3 regions of the Clostridium swellfunianum genome follow, and region 1 is predicted to be linked to each of the others. Evidence: riboswitches for the same ligand, from Rfam matches in the RefSeq annotation. Region 1 holds a riboswitch; each other region holds the start of a gene.
What was found. Region 1 has a riboswitch for cyclic di-GMP ahead of NBE98_RS05900 (hypothetical protein). Riboswitches for the same ligand answer to the same signal wherever they lie in the genome.

Region 1 (6,641 bases):
AAGCTTGGAAACTGTATGCTTCTCCATGTATTCCGACATATCTATTCTTATAAGTGCATCTTCACTTCCGAAGAGTTCATCAGCAAGTGCTCTAGCAAGCTCAGTCTTACCTACTCCTGTTGGGCCAACAAATATGAAGGATGCTGGTTTTCTCTTTTTTCTAAATCCTAATCTATTTCTTCTTATAGCCCTGGAAAGACCAACTATAGCTTCATGCTGTCCAATTACTCTTCTGTGAAGTCTCTCTTCTAATTGCAACAGCTTTTGAGCTTCTTCTTCAGTTATGCTCTTTACAGGTATCTTTGTCCACGCTTCTATCACATATGCTATATCTTCAGCTGAAAGCTTTACTTCACTTGTTTCTTTCTCGAGCTTAGAAATCTTATCCAGTAATCTGAACTCTTCAACTCGATACTGAGCAGCTTTTTCATAATCAGTGTTTTCAGCAGCTTCTTTAATTTTTTCTTCTAAAACTTTATATTCTTCTCTTAAAGCTTTAAGTTCTACTAAGCCCTTATTTTTAAGATTTGCTCTAGAGCTGGCTTCATCTATAACGTCTATTGCCTTATCTGGCAAAAATCTATCTGTAATATATCTTTCAGAAAGTGTTGCAGCTGCTGTTATTACTTCATCTGATATTTGAACCTTATGATAATCCTCGTAATAGTGTCTTATACCTTTTAAAATTTCAATTGTATCTTCAATAGTTGGTTCTTCTACAATTACAGGTTGAAAACGCCTTTCAAGAGCTGAATCCTTTTCTATATGCTTCCTGTATTCTTCAATGGTTGTAGCACCTATAACCTGAATTTCACCTCGAGCCAAGGCTGGCTTAAGGATGTTTGCAGCATTCATAGCACCACCTTGAGCTTCACCAGCTCCAATTATGTTATGAACCTCATCTATAACTAGTATTATATTTCCGTTTTCCTTTGCTTCATCTATTATGGACTTCATTCTACCTTCAAACTGTCCTCTGAATTGAGTTCCAGCAACTACGGCAGTTAAATCCAGTAAATATACTTCGGCATCAAAAAGCTTTGCAGGTACTTCCTTTTCAGCAATTCTAACGGCTAAACCTTCAGCAATAGCTGTTTTACCAACACCAGGCTCACCTATCAATATAGGATTATTCTTAGTTCTTCTATTTAAAATTTGTATAACCCTGTCTATTTCCCTATGTCTTCCAATAACCTTATCCACTCTCTTTTCTGCAGCTTTATCAGTTAAATTAATGCCATAGGTATCTAGATACTTTCTCTTTGCTTTCTTCTTACCGTCTTTGTCTTTATCTTTTTCCTTATCTTTTGTATTAGTATCAAAGGCAGCTTCTTTTTTGTGTTCTTCTTTGTTGAAATCCATAGATTCTGGAAAAGATCCACTCATAAGGTTCATAAACATATCGCTTTTCCCAAGTTCATCAAAGTTCATGTCCTTCATCATATCATTCATCTGATCTGTAAGATTTTCAACTTCTTCAGGACTCATTCCTGTCTGCTGCATAAGCTGATCTATAACAGGAAGTCCCATCTTCTTTGCACAAGGCAGGCATACTCCAACAGTTTCTGTTTTGCCTTCCACCATTTTAGCTGTAAAAATTGTAGCTATATTTTTATTGCATATTGAACATAATTTCATAATCGCCTCTCCGTAATAAATAAATTAGTAAGTTAACTATATTATAATTTATTTTAACAAATTATCTACTGCAAAATTAACTATAAAATTAAATTAACAAATATTTATTATTTTTAAACTCTTTCAAATAAAAAGCCCCGCATATCCAATACAGGGGCATAAATGTATTATATTCTTGTTTTAGATTTTAATCCATTAAGAAATCCTTAAAATTTCTTATACTAAGACTTCTAAAAATTCTCCAAATCCAGTTTCTAGGTTATAAATCGAATTAGAGCTCTGTCGTCAAAAGAAACATTTCCCTTTACTAAACCCTTTGTAGATTTATACTTTCCTATAAGAAGCGGGTCTTCAGCAAGTACAGCTTTTAGATGTTGTTCTGTTTGAAATAAGTCTTCCTTTAAAGAAAAATATCCATCAGATGCTAAAATTATCATACTACTTTTTTCTATACCATCAATAATTTTAATGCTTTCAGAGTTAATCTCAAAACCATCTATAACCCCATAAGAATATTGACTTAAGGAATTGTTTTGAAGTATATACTGCTCCTTCAATAAATTCATTATAAAACCTCTTCCCAAATCTTCGGCTATAAGCTCTTCAATGCTCTTTCCCCTTAGCAACTGAAGCTCTATAAACAAAGCTCTTGCTTCTGCCAGTATTGTATCTACTTTTTTTACATTTTCGTATTGAACACTATTAATGCTGCACTTACAATCTCCAATAATCCAAATCTGATTATGAAATTTACTGTATATAATCATACACGCTGTAATTCTATCTACTGGATTATTAATAAAATAATTAATTCCCTTTGATTCTTCATATATATCTTTAATGGCATTATTTATTCTGAAAATTAATAAATCCAAGGTTATATCACATTCTGACTGTTTTAAGGTATCACCTATAATCTCACCTGCAATTGCTCCCGAGGTTTTTCCATTCCACCTAAAGCTTGACTTGCTAGTTGCGCCATCTATCACTGCTAAAAAATCATTACTTATAAATATCTTGTCTTCGCACTGTTCAAGAACGCCCGTTTTTGACATAATAAAGCTCTCTATTACTTTCATATTTTTTACCTCATACAATCTTATAAAATATAAAGACCTAGGTATTATATATTCTACCTAAGCCTTTAAATATTATAATAATCCTTCTTCCTTTAAAACCTCTTCAAAGCAGGCTACTATTTTCTCATCATAATGCTTCCCTACTAAGCTTTTTATCTCTGCAAAGGCAACTTTAGGATCCATACCTTTTCTATATGGCCTATCAGACGTCATTGCATCGTAGGTATCAACTACAGCGATTATTTTTCCCTCTAAAGAAATTTCATCACCTTTTAATTTATTAGGATATCCGCTGCCGTCCAATCTCTCATGATGCTGCAGGATTGCCATAGCACAATCCTTTATGAAAGTGTTTTCAATTATAACTGCACCATCAGCTGGATGCTTTTTAATATATTCAAACTCTTCGTTAGTAAGCTTACCTGGCTTCTTCAAGACTTCATCTGGTACATTTATCTTTCCTAAGTCGTGAAAGCCTGCCGCATAGCCTAAATTTAACAATCTTGCTTTAGTCATATTTAGTTTCTGCCCAATCCTTATAGCATAACCTTCAAGTCTTAAGCCGTGATCATGAGTATACATATCCTTTTTTTCAACCTGTTGCCTCATTTCAGTAATATTTTTTATTACGTCACTAAGAAAATGGAAAACTGGCTGATTTGCTACATAAAGCATAGACACCTCAGTTATAGTCTTAAGGTATACCGATTCCTTCAAGTCTTTAACATAAAAGTATTCTCCTGCACCTAAAGTTATAGTTTCTTCTCCTTTTTCACAAACCACTGTTCCGCTAATAATATAAAAAAACTCCATTAGTCCTTCATCAATTCCTGGGGCAACATGAAATATTACATTAGGCTGCACTACTTCCTTCATTATTTCAATCCCATCACCCCTGGCTAGGAGACTTAGTTTCTCTACTTTTTTCTCAACTCTTTCTATACAACTATCACTTTTTCCTAAATATAAACCCATAATGCTTCAACCTCTATTTCAACACTAATATTACATATTCTTATTTAATTCTACCTACTTTTAATTTTCCTTTCAAGGGTTTTCCATAATTATAAAATTAAAAGAGACTATAACTACTAATTTAAGTTTTTATAATCTCCTAAAATCTATTATAATATTAATTTAAAATCCACCAGTAATTAAAGGATCTACCAGTACAGTTCTTCCACCAATCTCAACTTCAATCCATTGAGCTTCCAATTCAACTCCATTTTTAGCAGCCTCTTTTATAACCTTCTCTGTTTTATTGCTTGTGAAATCTATTAATTGCCCGATAATCTGGTCCAATTTATGATTTAGCTGTTTTTCACTTATCTTGTTGGCTTCATAGCTTATAACAAGAGCATCCCCTTTATCATCTGCCTCATTAATTAATTCGTAGATTTCCTTGTTAGTCTGTTCAATCATCTGTTTAAGTTCTTGTGTGTTTAGCTCCTTAGCTTGTACACCTGTTGTGAACAAACCAATTACCAGCATCATTGTAGTAATTCCACTTAAAAGTTTTTTCATGAGTATACCCTCCCGTACAATATAAGTATAAATTTTAAATTAAACTTATAGAGTGCCCGAAGTGCAAAAAAAGTAATAGAACGCATGCCTATCACTCTTAGATATACTTCCATAGGCAACCCGGCCGTCATAGACAATTGCTTGTCCTTAGACCCGTGGCTTTGCGTCTTCCCCTTTCAGAGAATTTGCTCTTTTCTATATATTTAATTCTATTCCATATTGTACCATAGTAGCTTGTACAATACAATGAGTTATTCATAATTTTCTAGAAATTTTAAAAGCTGTATTAATATTATTAATACCTAGGTTGTCAAATATAGAAATTATCTATTTTACTTATTGTGCAGCCCCTCTTAGAATAAATATTGATATATACTCTTAAGAGCGATAAGGTTAATAGCCTTTACGAGCTTAACAATAATACAAGGGGGTTTACGATGAATAACAAAAAAGTATTTTTACTATCTATGGGTGCTATGGCTATTGCTATGAATATAGTTCTTGGCACAGTTGTAACGAGACTAAATATTCCACTTTTATTTTTAGATACTATAGGAACAATTTTTATTGCAGTTTTATTTGGCCCTTGGCAGGCAGCAACTGTAGGCAGCTTAACTAATATTCTTACTCCTATACTTTCTGGCAGCCCAAAGGATATTCCTTACTTTATTATTAATGCAGCAGTGGGCTTAATTGTTGGGTATATGGCAAGAAAGTTTAAATTTAACGTAGTTAATGCCATAGCTTCAGGCTTAATACTCTCAATAGTTTGTCCTATTTTAGGGACACTAATTACGGTAGGTTTCTTTGGTGGATTGACAGGCTCTGTAAATGATTATTTTACTTTATTTCTTCAAAAATCCGGCATGAAAATCTTCACAGCCGCCTTTATTCCTAGAATTACAGGAAATTTTATCGATAAGATAGGCTCATGTCTTTTGGTACTTTTAGCAATGAAGTATGTGCCCGTTCAATACAAAAATAGGGCTGATCTTTCAGCATAGCTTAAGAGGATAGATAGTTTTAAAAACTACTCTGTCCTTTACTTTTAATGGAGGTTTATAATGAGAAGCAAAAAAATATTATTAACAAGTCACTGTATTTTTAATCAAAATAGCGTAGTGGAACCCCTTGATAGAGCAAGAGGGGCCTTTAGCTTTGCAAAGGATATAATAGATAGTGGAGTAGGAATAATTCAACTTCCTTGTCCTGAATTTAGATATCTAGGAATCACAAGAAAGCCAATGAATAAGGAGGAGTATGATACTGCTGAATTCAGAGAGCTTTGCAAGAAACTTTTTGAACCTATATTGGAGGATTTACTAATATACATGGAGAATGGCTATGAGTTTTGTGGCATCATAGGAATTAATCATAGTCCAACCTGCAGTATCTCTGATAGAAGAGGAATTTTAATGGAAGAAATATTTGCTATGCTTGCCTCAAAAGGAATTACCCCAAATTATATTGAGGTTCCTACAGACTATGATGATAAAACCTTCAACGACTTTGCAGCTAAAGTTAAGACGTTCCTAAAAAATTAAATATTAATTGCTTAAAGGGTAGTTCAACTGAACTGCCCTTTTTCGTTTAAAACTACATTCTTAATAAATTTGTAAGAAATTTAAATACTGAATCGTAATAAATAACTTCTATAATAAATATGTAACTAAAAAATCACATGAGAAGGTGGTATAATCTTAAAGGAAAGGCGGGGGACTTATGGGTAAATATAATGTTTTAGTTGTTGATGATGAAGACGAAATTAGAGATGCTATAGAAATATATCTAAAGAATGAAGATATAAGTGTGTTAAAAGCTAAGGATGGCATTGATGCTTTAATGCTGCTTGAGGAAAATGATGTTCATTTAATTCTTATGGATATTATGATGCCTCGTATGGACGGCATCAAAGCCACTTTTAAAATAAGGGAAAAGAAAAATCTTCCTATAATAATTTTATCTGCTAAGTCCGAAGACACAGATAAAATATTAGGTCTTAATGTGGGTGCAGATGATTATATAACCAAGCCCTTTAACCCTATGGAGCTCGTGGCAAGGGTAAAATCTCAACTTAGGAGATATATGAATTTAGGAAACTTTAAAACAAATAATAACGAGCTTTCTGTTAATGGTCTTGTTCTTAATCAGGAAACTAAGCTTGTAAGCGTCGATGGTGATGAAGTAAGACTGACTCCTATCGAATATAAAATTTTAGAACTGCTTCTAATTAATAAAGGTAGAGTGTTTTCTATTGAAGAGATTTATGAAAGAGTTTGGCGAGAGCCTTGCTACAATGCAGAAAATACTGTAGCAGTGCATATCCGAAGAATTAGAGAAAAAATCGAAATAAATCCAAAGGAACCAAAATATTTAAAGGTGGTGTGGGGTATTGGATAT
Region 2 (6,641 bases), 1.4 Mb from region 1:
CAGGGATTTAAAAATATCTTTTGATGGTGATATGAAAAATACAGAAACAAGGTCAGATGATGAATATTATACTATGATTTTAGAAAATAAATTATACTTGAAAAATAGTAATGGCAATGGTTCACAATATAAAGGCTTCTTACATTATTGTATAAAGAATAATGGGTCAATTCCAATAAAATTCGATGGTGATAATGGCATAATACAAGTCAAGATAAATGGAAATAAAATAGATGTACCTGTTGTAGTAGTAAAGGGCATAAGTGGCAATGAACAGGAAGAATTTCAATCAGAAATTTCACTTTACGATGGCAAATTAAAACTAATACTAAACCAGCCTAAAAAGGTATTAGATGGTGGAGAGGCCATATATAATGAAAATGCGGCACCGCAAATTCATATACAGGCTTTCAATCCAGGGGTATATTCATTTGAAATCGAATTGCCATTTGTAATGAAGGATAATATTAAGAATACAAAGGAATGGAGTAATAAGTTAGTTATAAAAGGTGTTAATTTAGAGGTTGTTCCAGAATCTAATTAAAACATTGTATAGCTAAGAGATGATGTTATTAAAAGCATCATCTTTTTTTAATATACTACTAAAGAAGTAAAAGCAGGTGTAGGTTTTGATTATGCAAAGTACACTTTATGCGGAAGAAAAAAGAAAAGTTATTAGTTAAAATTCAATTAGAGTAAATATAATTTAAGCAAGGTGTGATTAATGTTGAAGTTATTTAAGAATAAGAGTATATTTGCTATTTTTAGTCTCATATTTCTAGTGATCTTTATTTTTTCTAAATCATATATTATGGCAGAAGCCCAAAATGCTGAAAAAGTGTTTTATTTAAATGAAAATCAGAGTATTGACGGAACTTTATTTACAAGTGATGAGTTGCTAGGACCTGGTGATAAGCTAATTAAAGAATTTTATATTGCTAATAATAATAATTTTAAATGTACCCTTAAAAGCATTAGTATTACTGGAAAGATTTATAATGAAAAGAAAAAGCTTTTAGCTAAAGAGGATACGGAATATCAAAGTTTTATTAAAAGCTCCCAAATGAACTTTTTCTGTGAAAATGAAATAATATATTCAGGGAATGTAGATGAAACGCTTATATTTAGTTCAAAAGACGGCAATTCAGTAGATTTAGAAAAAAACAGTAAGAAGAAGTTTAAAATTGAGTATGCTCTAAGTAAAGAAGCAGACAGCAGTACTATGGGGCTTGAGCATAAGTTTGATATAAGTTTTAATTTTTCAGGGAACGATCCTAATATAATTGATAAAGGAACTGATGAAGATATAGTAGTAATAGAAAAAGGGGTTGGAGGAAGTTTAGTTCAAACGGGTTATATGGTTGATACTAAAGTTCTTTTAGGGATAGGGTCAATTATACTAGTTTGTGGATTGGTATTTAGTTTTAAGAGAAAACGTGAATAATTTGATACATCAAGACATGAGTTATCATTAAGCTCATGTCTTCTATTTTTTTAATCTAGAACTAAAGTAGTAGATGAGTAGATAAAAGGGATAAGTGAATAGTAGTTCTTTTGTTTTACCAAAATTATACCAATGTAGGAAGTTTCAGTAAGTTAAAGTGGATAGAATTATATATGTGATCACAATTAAATAAAAGATTAACAAATATTCTGGAGGGATATTATGAAAAAGACAAGAATTATAGCAGCTGCTCTTATGGCAGCAGTTATATCGGCAGGTGCTGGATATGCAGCTTGGACTGATACATTAAATATTAATAGTACAGCTAGCACAGGAAAAATGAATGTTGAGTTTACAACAACTAAGATATTTGGTCAAACAATAGTTCCAAACAAGGCTGAATTGGGACCATATCTAGGAAGTACATTAGATCAAACTACTAAGGTTGTTAATGTATCATTAAGTAATTTATATCCTGGTTCAGGATTACTTTATGCAGTGCAGTATGAAAATAAAGGCTCAATACCAGTTAAAATTGAAAGCGTAGAGGTTAAGATACCTACCGGAACATTTGCTGATGAAATGAAAGATGCATTGGTTGTTGTTGGTGGATATACTCATTGGAGAAATGGAAGGATTATAGGTGGTGGAATACTGCCAGGGCTTGGGGCTATAGAACAAAACAAATATCATTTGAAAGATTTGCAAACTAATTTAAATACATTATTAGCAGGTACAACAATGGAAGTGGGAGATGTGATTAGTTTAGATATCCCAGAGGAAGATAAAGGTACAATTAAGAACTTGCTTGACAGTGAAGGAATAGAAGGATTTAATCCTGAAACACAAAACTGTATAGTAATGGGACTTCCTAAAGGAGCAGATAGTGACAATACATTAATGTCAAAAAATTTAACTACAGATCAAAAGGAACAGAAATCCATAAATTTCCAAATAAAATTTAACTTTAAGCAATTTAATAAATAATAGAATGAAATAAAAAATTATTTTTGGAGGGTATATTATGAAAAAATCAAGAATATTAACAGCTGCAGTAGTAGCGGCAATGGTTTCCTTAGGAGCTGGATATGCAGCATGGACAGATGCATTAACTATTAATAATACAGTTAGCACAGGTACTTTAGATGTAGATTTTGTTGGCGGCGGTGTAGTTTGGAATGCTGACAATGCTAATGTAGCATTTGGAACTGCTAGTGGTAGTGAAAATACTGCAACTATTGATTTAGATAATTTATATCCAGGAGCTGTTGCAACAGTTACTCTTCCGGTAAAGAATAATGGAACAATACCTGTAAAGAATGGTACATTTACATTTAGTAATGTTCCTAGCTGGTTAACAGTTAGTACAACTAGCCAACCTACTTTAGCTGTGACTGAACAAAAGAATGTAACAATTACAATGACAGTTGGAGAGAATGCTCCACAAACTTCAGATGCAACATTTACAGCTACAGCTGTTTATCAACAATTTAACAAATAAATTAATCTTAATTTAATAAAGCAGGTTATAAACCTGCTTTATTAATATATATTTAGTTAAGTCGAAAAAAAATCTTAACATATGAAAAGGTGATAATAAGATAATTTAATTATAACATTATCTAAAGGTGTAAGCATTTATGAGAAAGATAAAATTATTGTGTATAAGCTTTGTTGCTGCGCTTAGTCTAATGGGTATAGGCTTTGCTGCTTGGCAGGATGATTTAACGGTTTTTAATACCGTTTCAACGGGACAATTAAATATTGAATTTATGAAAGATTCAAATGGATCTGCATCATCTATTTTTAGCATAGATGATGCAACGCAAAATTATGTGAAGCTTCAACCAACAGAGATTTCAGATAACAATAAAAAGTTGTCTATATCTGTTAAGGATTTATATCCAGGGGCAATGGTGTTGTATAATTCTAAAGCTCAAAATGTTGGTACAATACCTGCTGCAATCTCAGAGATCAAAGTGGATTTTCCTATCGATAATACGCTGCTAAAACAGAGCTTAGTTATAGCTGGAGGATATACTTTATTTGATAAGACTGGAAAGGTAAAATATGATTCTCAAAATGAACCTATGGAGGGTTACTTTGTTGGAACGTTGGCTGAACTTCAGAGAAATTTAAATTCAATTCTTAAGGGATTGAGAATGGATTCGGAAGATTATATTCTGTTTGGAGTTCCGGAAAAGTATGCAGATAAAGTAAAACAGAAAGTTCCTTCATTTAATAAGGATTGGGCTAATAATACTGTTATATATTTTCCAAATCTTAATGAAGATCAGAATCAACTCCAGAAACAAACAGTTTTATTTGATATAAAAATTAATTTCCAACAATTTAATAAGAATATACCATAATAAGAAGGCAGGGATAGAATGAACTAACCCTGTCTTTTTAAATTTGCTGTATTAAGATGTCATAAAGTTTGATTAAAGCAAATGAAAGGTATGATTAAAACAAAATTTGTCTATAAAAAATAAAAAAATGACACATAAATCATTTGGAAATAATATACAATTAGGTGATATAATAAGTAGGAAAGTTAAATATAATGGAGGCAAAGAAATATACACTGCAATTGGGCACCTGGTGTATATTGAGCCAGTGGTGCAACCGGCCAATGAAAAATTATTTTCGTTGGTTTTTTTATTTGTAATAAAAATTAAAAACAAATAGGAATTAAGTGTTGATGAAGGGAAGGAATTTAAGTGATAAGTGTGTTGAAAAATTTAGTTAAAATAAAGCATATGTCAGATGATATAAAAATAATTTATCTATATAGATATTTTTCACTTGCAATAACTTCTCTGTTCTATTTGATTACAAATAATCAATCTTCTATAAATAATAAATTAATAATGATTTTATGCTTAAGCATATCATCCATTATCTTAAATTACTTGTATATTAAAGTGGATGCAGGTAAGACAATTATTAAGCTGTTAATTTTAATTGAAATTATAGTAAATACAGTGATTTTGATACCTACAGGAGGAATAAACAGCCCCTATATATGGTATTCACTAAATACAATTCTAATTAATATACATTTTTTAAATATATATTATTGCATGATAAACTTAATTTTTTATCTTATTGTTTCTTCTGAAGTTTCTGCCTACATATTTAATAAAGCAGATCATAACCTTGAAAAAAATTTAATAATCAATTCAAATCTAATACTTAGCTTCGTGTTAATTACATTGGCCATATATTTATTATTTAAGCTAGCAGATAAAATAGGAAGAGAAAGGGAACAGCTTAAGATATTAAATAATCAATTAGCCAATACAAATAAAAGACTAAATGAGTCTATGGAGTATACAATGTCTCTCTATCAAGCGGTGTATTCGTTTGTAAATGTAAAAAATGGAGATAAGTCAATAAGATTACTTGTAGACTATACTAAGAAAATCACTAAAGCAAACAATGTATTTTTTTTCGAACCTTGCGCTAGTGGCGAATTACTTATACTATTTGATAACAATATACCTGAATACTCAAAACACGCAATAAGTAAAGTAATTACCAATAACTTAAATGATATTAAGGACTCTGATGAACCTGTTTATATATTTGAAGGCAATTATGATTATATCGCTGTCACTGTAAAGTCCTTAAATAAAATATATGGAATACTAGGAGTTGAAATAAATTTAAGTCAAGATAAAGTTATTATAAGAGAAAACATAGATCAATTAAGATTTTTAGCATCTTTAAGTTCTGTTGTGTTTGAAAAAAATGAATTAGAGCAAATCAATGAGAGGTTAGTAATAAGTGAAGAACAAAATCGAATAGCGAATGAAATTCATGATAGTGTTAGTCAAAGGCTATTTGCAGCAGCATGTGGAATCCATTCATTAACTAAAAAGGTGATGAACAACTATTCAGTAGATGTTATTGAAGATCTTAATGCTATTAGAGATTCTATAAATAATTCAATAAAGGAATTAAGGGAAACAATTTATAGGCTTAGCTGGAAGAAAAAAGGACATAGTGCATTTAAGGAAAATATAGAATCTTTTATTGAAGATATATCTAAGCTTAATAATGTAGATATACTATTTGATTTAGTAGGTGATGAGGAATTTATAAGCACTGATGTTAAAAAGGCATTATACAGAATTATTTGTGAATGTATTGGAAATTCCGTGAGGCATGGCAAGTCAACTAGTATTAAAATTCTGATACATATAGAAAGGAGCTATACAAGCTTAGAAATTATTGATAATGGAATAGGTTTTAATGTAGATGATAGAACCAAAGCAAAGAATGGAGGCTTAGGTCTTTCAAATATATTTAATTTAGTATATCTATTTAGTGGAAAAATTAAAATCAATAGTTCAGATAACGAAGGAACAAGGGTCGATGTGTTATTCCCTAATAATACTTTAAGCGATGTGGAGGTAGTAGTATGAGGTTAGTAATTGTTGATGATCATCCATTAGTAAGAAGGGGACTTATTTCAGTTTTGAAGGAAGAGAAAGATATAGAAATGGTAAAAGAAGCATCTAATATTACTGATGCTGTTAGTTTAATTACTAAAGAACAGCCTGATATTGCTATTATTGATTTAAAGTTAGGGAACGAGAATGGACTAGATATTGTGGCAAGAAGCAAGAAGTTAAGTAATACTACCAAATTTATGATATTAACTACATTCATATCACAGGAAGATTTCTTAAAGGGTGAGCAGATAGGTGTGGATGGTTATATGCTTAAAGATGCATTTTTTGAGGATCTTTTTTATGCAGTTAAATCTATAAATAGAGGCAAGAAATATTATGATCCAGGGATTATTGATTATAGTCATAGGGAAAAGGAAAATAATTTGATAAGTCAATTAACTGATAGGGAAAAAGAAGTGTTGCTAGAGCTTGGTAAGGGGTTTAGCAATGAGGATATAGCAAAAAAGCTTTTTATATCTGAAAATACCGTTAAGAAACATGTTAGTAATATACTACTTAAGATGAACCTGAAGCAGCGCTCTCAGGTTGTTGCTTTGGTTAACAGTAAGTAGTGCAAAATTATTATACATTTATTAATATATGGAGGAACTCTAATGATAAAAGGTGGAGGAATAAAAAATGCAGCCAAGTCTAGTTTTCTTATAGCACTAATGATGGCTATATATTTGCTAGAAAATTTAAGAGCTGTTTCTTTCAATAGCAGTACAGTATTT
Region 3 (6,641 bases), 800 kb from region 1:
TACATCCAGCTATTATCTTAACAAGTTAAATCATCTGGTCATAATTCATATAAGGCTTCATATCATTGTTTAGGCTGAAAAAAGTAAAAAGTTGAATTGACTGCCCACTCTTTAGGAAAGTAACATTAGGGGTATACATATCACTGTTGTCAATGCCTAACATTTTGTCAAAAAGCTCATTCCTGCTGCCAAAAATATATACCGTATCCTAACAATTTGTGGTAATATTAACTAAAATATACCACTTCCTTTCTTTATAGGAGGTATAGGAACTGAAAGCATCCCATAAAAGTTTTTGAATACAAATAAGGTTAATTTATTCTGGAAAGGCGGCAATATTATGAAAAGAATTATATCTATTATAACGGCCTCGCTGCTACTAGTAACGACAGCTGCTGGCTGTGGTGCAAAATCTGGTGTCAAAACCTCAAGCTCTCCTGTAGAAGATCCAAAGCTTGTAGAGCTTAAGACAAAGCTTGATAAGGAGTTTACTGATTTTTATGGAACGGATATCTTTAGCGGGTATGTGTATATATCTAAAAAGGGTACTGTACTTCTGGATAAAGGCTATGGCAAAGCTGACTTTGAAAAAGGTACTGCAGTCACAAAGCAAACCAAATTTGATATAGCCTCCTTAACAAAGCAAATAACCGCTGCTTCTATAATGCAGCTTGAGGAAAAGAAGCTTTTAGCTGTAACTGATACTATCGATAAGTATCTGCCTAGTTTTCCTTATGGAAACGAAATAACTATCCATCAATTATTAACCCATACTTCAGGCCTGCCTCAGCACTCTTTGGAGTTCGACATCAGAAAGTTCAGGCCCTCCTATAAAAACTTTGGCAAAGAAGGCAAGGATGAGAAGGTTAAGCTTCTTTCTAAGCCAGGAACAACCTTTGAATACAGCAATACAGGATATATTCTTCTGGGCTATATAATAGAAAAGCTTTCTAGTAAAACCCTCAATGAGTATTTCACTGAAGATATATTTAAGCCTCTTAATATGAATAATACTTCCTTCAGAGATGATACTGGACGGATAGAAAATCTAGCAACGGGATATTCCTCGGAGAAGAAAGAAAAGGTAGAAACGCCCTGGAACCTAACAAATATCGGCTACTCCCTTGGCTCAGTAGCTCTTTGCTCTACAGTGGAAGACCTCATCAAGTGGGAAAGTGCTTTAAAAGAGCAGAAATTGATAAGCAAAGAATCCTATGAAAAGATATATACTCCTAATAAAAACAGCTACGGTTATGGCTGGTATATACTTAAAGACTCAAAAGGAAACAAAAGCTATGAGCATTATGGAAACGCCTCAGGCTATAGAAGCTATATTCTAAGAGCGGTGGATGAAGATATAGTAGCAATAGTGGTAAGCAACTATCAGAACATCCCTCTAGAGGCTATGACAGCACAATTTAAGGGCTATCTTAAACAATAAATTTTTAAGGCTGTTTATATTTTATATATGAGCAGCTTTTTTGTCTTTCCTTAGAAGGATTGCGGTGTGAATGCTCACGTTATTTATTTTGATCCGACAGTTATTGATAGTTCCTTTACCCTAGAAAAAATATACGACATTTCAGAATTTAATAAGTTCACAAATATTCAGGACTATTTTTATCTGGAGCCCTTCCTCTTTAGGACTGAAAAAGCAAATGCATATATTGAAATTGGACTTGCTATGTATAAAAGAGTGTCCCAGCTTTATAAAATGCTATATGACGAGATAAATCCCTGCGATGGTCTTTACTGGGTGTGCCGTTCCCGCTCTTTCTTCCTGGAAATATTGTTTATAATACAATATGTGTATACCAATTTACAAACAGAGGAAAAACTCCACCTTCCCAATAGTTCTGCGGATTTAAATGAAGTGCTTCTATATTTGCATTCAAATTATCAGGACAAAATTACAATCGAGGATTTAACACAAATCTTCCATATAAACAGAACAACCTTGTCTGAAAAGTTTCGTGCCTCAACAGGAATGTCTATTAAAGATTACCTTATTAAGTTAAGGATTAAACTATCCGCTGTAATGCTAAGAGATACAATGCTTCCAATATCTGAAATAATGAATAGAGTAGGTTTTAATGAAGCACATCATTTTTCTAGAATGTTTAGTAAATGCATGGGCTGCTTGCCTTCAGACTATAGAAAAAAATCCTTTAATATATAAATAATTATATATCCTTAATAAGAAGGAGCGTTAATCATTTAAATTAACACTCCTTATCTTTCACTTCATGTTGTGAAAGTCCCTTTGATTTATTACTATAAAAATAGCATCCTCAAGGATTCTGCCTTTATAACAAAACTGATAAACTATTGTCAATTTTATTGATTGGAGATGGCATACCAAGTAAATATCCTTGAGCATAGCAAGCGCCTAATCCCTTTACTAATTCTAAGGTTTCTGCATCCTCAATACCTTCAATGATAATTTGCGCAGAGTCCCCAACCATTCTTATAAGGCTCTCAATGATCCGCTGCTTTTTCTTATCGTTTACCGCATTTAGAAGATAGTATTTATCTAACTTGATGTACTCCGGTTCTAGTTCTATCCAATACTGAGGTGATGTATATCCCATTCCCATATCGTCTACAGCAAATTTTACATTCCTTGCTCTCAATTGTTCTAAAGTTGATTTAAGCAATTGCCAGTCATCAATACGTTCGGTTTCTGACAGCTCTAATACGATATTAGGGATATTTTCTGAATGCTTATCCCACCAAGAAATAAAATCTCTTTGCAGCAATGTCGAAGGAAGGATATTTATAAACAAAGAATACTCCTTTAACTTCCCAAAAAGCTGCTGTGCCTTAATAATTAAATGTTTATCCAGTATATTGTGCTCCCCTAATAGCTGTGCATTCTGAAAAACTTCCATTGGATCTAATGTGATACGTTTTTTATCACGCATAAGAGCTTCATATCCAAGCAGTATATCGCTCTTCACGTCGTAAATAGGCTGATACCAACAGGTTAAGTCACAAAAGTTTATAGACTGTCTTATTGATTGTAATTTCATAAAGCATGCCCCCTATCATAGCTTCTTTAAAACGGTTTCCTATGTTTTTAACTAATATCAAAAAACAAAAAATGGATAGATAGCACAATAGCTACCTACCCACAATACAATTATTTTGCAAACAATTTTATAATGTGAACGGCAACCCGACTATCATGGCGAATCATCGCTTTAGACTCGTAGCTTTGCGTCACTACCTTTCAGTAGTTTTGCCCTTAGAATACAAAATAAATTCTACATTAATAGTAGTTTTTTGTCAATATTTGTTTAAATAAGCATTTAATATGTATTTAACGCGTATTATGTAAAATCATGTTATAATATGTAATCTCGCTAGATTTTTATAAAATTAAAAGGCGCCCCTAAGGACGCCTTTTCCCCTACAACTTAAACTTATTTACATTCTCCAGCATTTCTCTAGTCATATTGCATAAGTTTTGTGCAGCTCCCGCCACTTCTTCCGTTGATGCACTTACTTCTTCTGTGGATGCTGATATCTCCTCTGAGGATGCGGACATCTGAACGGCAACTGATGCAACTTCTTCTATCTTTTCCATTACTATATCTTTATCTTTATGCAGTGAAGTTGAAGAGTTATTTACTTCCTGTATTTTAGGAATTATAGCTCTTATGGCATTAACAATACTGTCAAAGGATTTTATAGCTGCATTCACTATCTCCATTTCGCTTGATAATTCATCGCTCATTTCCTTTGAGGTGCTAACCATACTGTTGCTGTTTTTTGATATATCACTTATTAGAGAATTAATAGTCTCGGATGAACTTTTACTTTCTTCAGCAAGCTTTCTTATTTCGTCAGCAACAACTGCAAAGCCCCTTCCTGCTTCACCTGCTCTGGCTGCTTCAATAGCCGCATTAAGTGCTAGAAGGTTCGTTTGACTTGCTATTCCGTTTATCAGGTTGGAAATATCATTTATTTTGTTAATTTTTGTTCCTAAGTTTGATATTTTATCTGAGAAATCATTGAATGCGCTTTTAACTGCATTAATTGATTGTGCCAGATTATCTATCTTGCTATTGCTGTCGTTTGCTATATTATCAATTTCATTTGCATTCTTATCAACTTCTTCGATGGCTTGTATTATGTTTTCTAACTGTGAACCAAATTTATTTGTTATATCTGAAACCTTCATCAAACGCTCTGTTTGATTCTCTGCACCCTTTGCTACATCTTGTATTGCTGATGTTACATTGCTTGAGGCTGCTGCCATTTCTTCAGATACTGCAGTTAAGGTTTCTGATTGAGTATCAATATTTTCAGAGCTTTGCTTTATGGATTTAATCATCTCTTTAATTGAATCCTGCGTAGACTTTATGGCATTTGTAATTTCACCAAATTCATCATCCCTCTTTAAGTATTCATTAGATATATCAAAGGATAAATCGCCGTTTGATAGCAATCCCAGATACTTCTTTGTATTGTTGAGAGGTTTTACTATAAATTTAGTAGCAAAGAACATCATTCCTACTATTGATGCTAGGATTAGTATAAGCGTAAATCTAGAAATTTTTATTAGTATTTCATTTACTTGACTGCCTATAACTTTCTTATCCATTCCAATAAAGAACATACCTATATTTGAACCATTTTTATCTTTTATAGGAAGGTATATTGCTTTATATGGTTCATTTAAAACAGTTGAAGTACCTACATACTCAGTTCCTTTAGCTATAACGGTATCTATAACCTTTTCTTCTGCTTTTGTTCCTGTTGCCCTGCCATTGTTATCAGGTATAGTTGTAGCAATTCTTGTGTCTTTTAGGAATATTGTGCACTCAACATTAGCTCTCTTTTTAATGCTGTCAAGCATCTCAGTATCATCGTTGATTAATTTGCTTCCCTTATATAGTTTGTCATTCACTATGCTCCAGTCGCCTTTATATTCCTGATTGATTAATTCCATGCTTAGGTTTGAACTTGTCCTAAGAGTACTGTTAGTTATGAAGCTGTTAAACTGAACATAAATAATCACGCTAACAACTATGCTAAAAATTAAAATTGTAGAAATAATCAATGAAAGTAACTTTCCTCTTGTTTTAAAACGAATATTCATTTTTCTCATCTCCCATATTCTTAAACACCTCACTTTACCAATATTACTATTACATTGTTACATTTTCCACAAAAAAAGACATTCTTCACAAAATCTTCAGAATACTGTATGATAATTACATTTTATGTTGTTAGTTGCCATTTCTATATAAGGTATTATCCTTAACGCTCAAAGTCTTAGCTCCATCAATAAAGAAATTAAATTAATATTTTAAGCTTCTTAAAATGAATATTCCCAGCTATTATTGACTATAAATAATTTACAAGCTATAATAATCACATGATTTAATCACTTGATTAAATCATGTGATTATTATTTTTTTGATGAAATTGAGGTGTAAGCATGGAGCTTTCTACAAAACAAAAGATAATACTAGCCACTATTGGGTGTATTGAAAAAGAAGGAATTAATGCTGTAACAATAAGAAGTATTGGAAAAGAAGCCAACGTAAACAGTGCAGCTATCAATTACCATTTTGGTTCAAAAGAAAAGCTTATTGAAGAAGCTTTTGATTATATACAAAAAGATTTCATGATGGACTTTACCGAAATTATTAACAAGGACATGGACTTAAGAAAAATAGTAGAAGAATTGCTTCTATATATTCTTCAAGGAACTATTAGATATCCCAATATTGTAAAGGCAGTACTATATGAGCCATTCTTTAATAATAATTATAATGGTGTCTTTATTAATAAATTAAATGCTTTATGTGAGGAGCTTTGCAGAAAAGTAAATAAGCAGCCTGCTTCTGATAAAGAGAAAAATAAAATTGCTGTCATTCAATTAACAGCCTCAAGCCTCTTCATGGGAATCTTTCCATGTATTTTTAAAGACTTTTCAAATATAGACCTTAGAGATGAAAATATGTTAAAAGAATATATAAAAACACTGTCAGATATTTTTGTAAATGCAATTATAGGGTTTTAACTATGAAACTAAACCTATACATGTCATAAAACAGGCAGCTTTAAGCCTTTTTAGGACATGTATAAGTTAATAGTTGAATTTAAAACCCTATATAGGGTTTTAACTATGAAACTAAACTTAAAATCCTTAGGGGATTCTATATAAAGGGAGTAAGCGTTATGGAAGGAAAATGGTACAAATTAGATAATGCCGCAAAAATATATCCTGCTATCAGAGAAAAAAATTGGGCACCAATGTTTCGAATTGATGCAGTTTTAAAAGAGGAAGTAAATCCAGAGGTTCTTCAAGCAGCACTTACAATGACTTACAAGAGGTTTCCAACCTTTTCTGTTAATATTGTGAAGGGTTTGTTCTGGTATTACTTTGAGCCAAATGAATCTGAACCTAAAGTAAGGCTTGAAGATACCTATCCCACCTCACCCTTTTCAGAGAAAAAGGATGGTGGCTATTTATTTAGAGTTCTACACTACAAGCATAGAATATCTCTAGAAATATTCCATTCTATTACTGATGGATTTGGAGCAACCATTTTTTTAAGAACGCTGCTTTTTAACTATTTTACTTTGTTAAATGGAAGAGAGCCTATTGATAATGCTTTTGAGCT

Region 2: linked by a shared signal. The riboswitch ahead of NBE98_RS22540 (sensor histidine kinase) and the one ahead of NBE98_RS05900 (hypothetical protein) in region 1 are both predicted to bind cyclic di-GMP.
Region 3: linked by a shared signal. The riboswitch ahead of NBE98_RS02460 (EAL domain-containing protein) and the one ahead of NBE98_RS05900 (hypothetical protein) in region 1 are both predicted to bind cyclic di-GMP.

What each region holds. Positions count from the first base shown of each region.
Region 1 covers NZ_JAMOFV010000006.1:1,294,131-1,300,771, forward strand. Annotated here, with positions in the region: gene NBE98_RS05885 (ATP-dependent Clp protease ATP-binding subunit) at 1-1,638, opposite strand, end outside; gene NBE98_RS05890 (hypothetical protein) at 1,893-2,717, opposite strand; gene NBE98_RS05895 (HD domain-containing phosphohydrolase) at 2,790-3,692, opposite strand; gene NBE98_RS05900 (hypothetical protein) at 3,855-4,241, opposite strand; cyclic di-GMP riboswitch class I at 4,353-4,441, opposite strand; gene NBE98_RS05905 (CD3073 family putative ECF transporter S component) at 4,679-5,245, shown strand; gene NBE98_RS05910 (CD3072 family TudS-related putative desulfidase) at 5,306-5,785, shown strand; gene NBE98_RS05915 (response regulator transcription factor) at 5,964-6,641, shown strand, end outside; gene NBE98_RS05920 (HAMP domain-containing sensor histidine kinase) at 6,634-6,641, shown strand, end outside.
Region 2 covers NZ_JAMOFV010000006.1:2,739,661-2,746,301, reverse strand. Annotated here, with positions in the region: gene NBE98_RS13110 (hypothetical protein) at 1-544, shown strand, start outside; gene NBE98_RS13105 (hypothetical protein) at 725-1,444, shown strand; gene NBE98_RS13100 (hypothetical protein) at 1,667-2,431, shown strand; gene NBE98_RS13095 (SipW-dependent-type signal peptide-containing protein) at 2,469-2,945, shown strand; gene NBE98_RS13090 (hypothetical protein) at 3,085-3,816, shown strand; cyclic di-GMP riboswitch class II at 4,004-4,087, shown strand; gene NBE98_RS22540 (sensor histidine kinase) at 4,168-5,877, shown strand; gene NBE98_RS13080 (response regulator) at 5,874-6,479, shown strand; gene NBE98_RS13075 (signal peptidase I) at 6,522-6,641, shown strand, end outside.
Region 3 covers NZ_JAMOFV010000006.1:495,009-501,649, reverse strand. Annotated here, with positions in the region: gene NBE98_RS02470 (serine hydrolase domain-containing protein) at 341-1,441, shown strand; gene NBE98_RS02465 (helix-turn-helix domain-containing protein) at 1,508-2,179, shown strand; gene NBE98_RS02460 (EAL domain-containing protein) at 2,307-3,032, opposite strand; cyclic di-GMP riboswitch class I at 3,170-3,256, opposite strand; gene NBE98_RS02455 (methyl-accepting chemotaxis protein) at 3,413-5,107, opposite strand; gene NBE98_RS02450 (TetR/AcrR family transcriptional regulator) at 5,450-6,037, shown strand; gene NBE98_RS02445 (hypothetical protein) at 6,196-6,641, shown strand, end outside.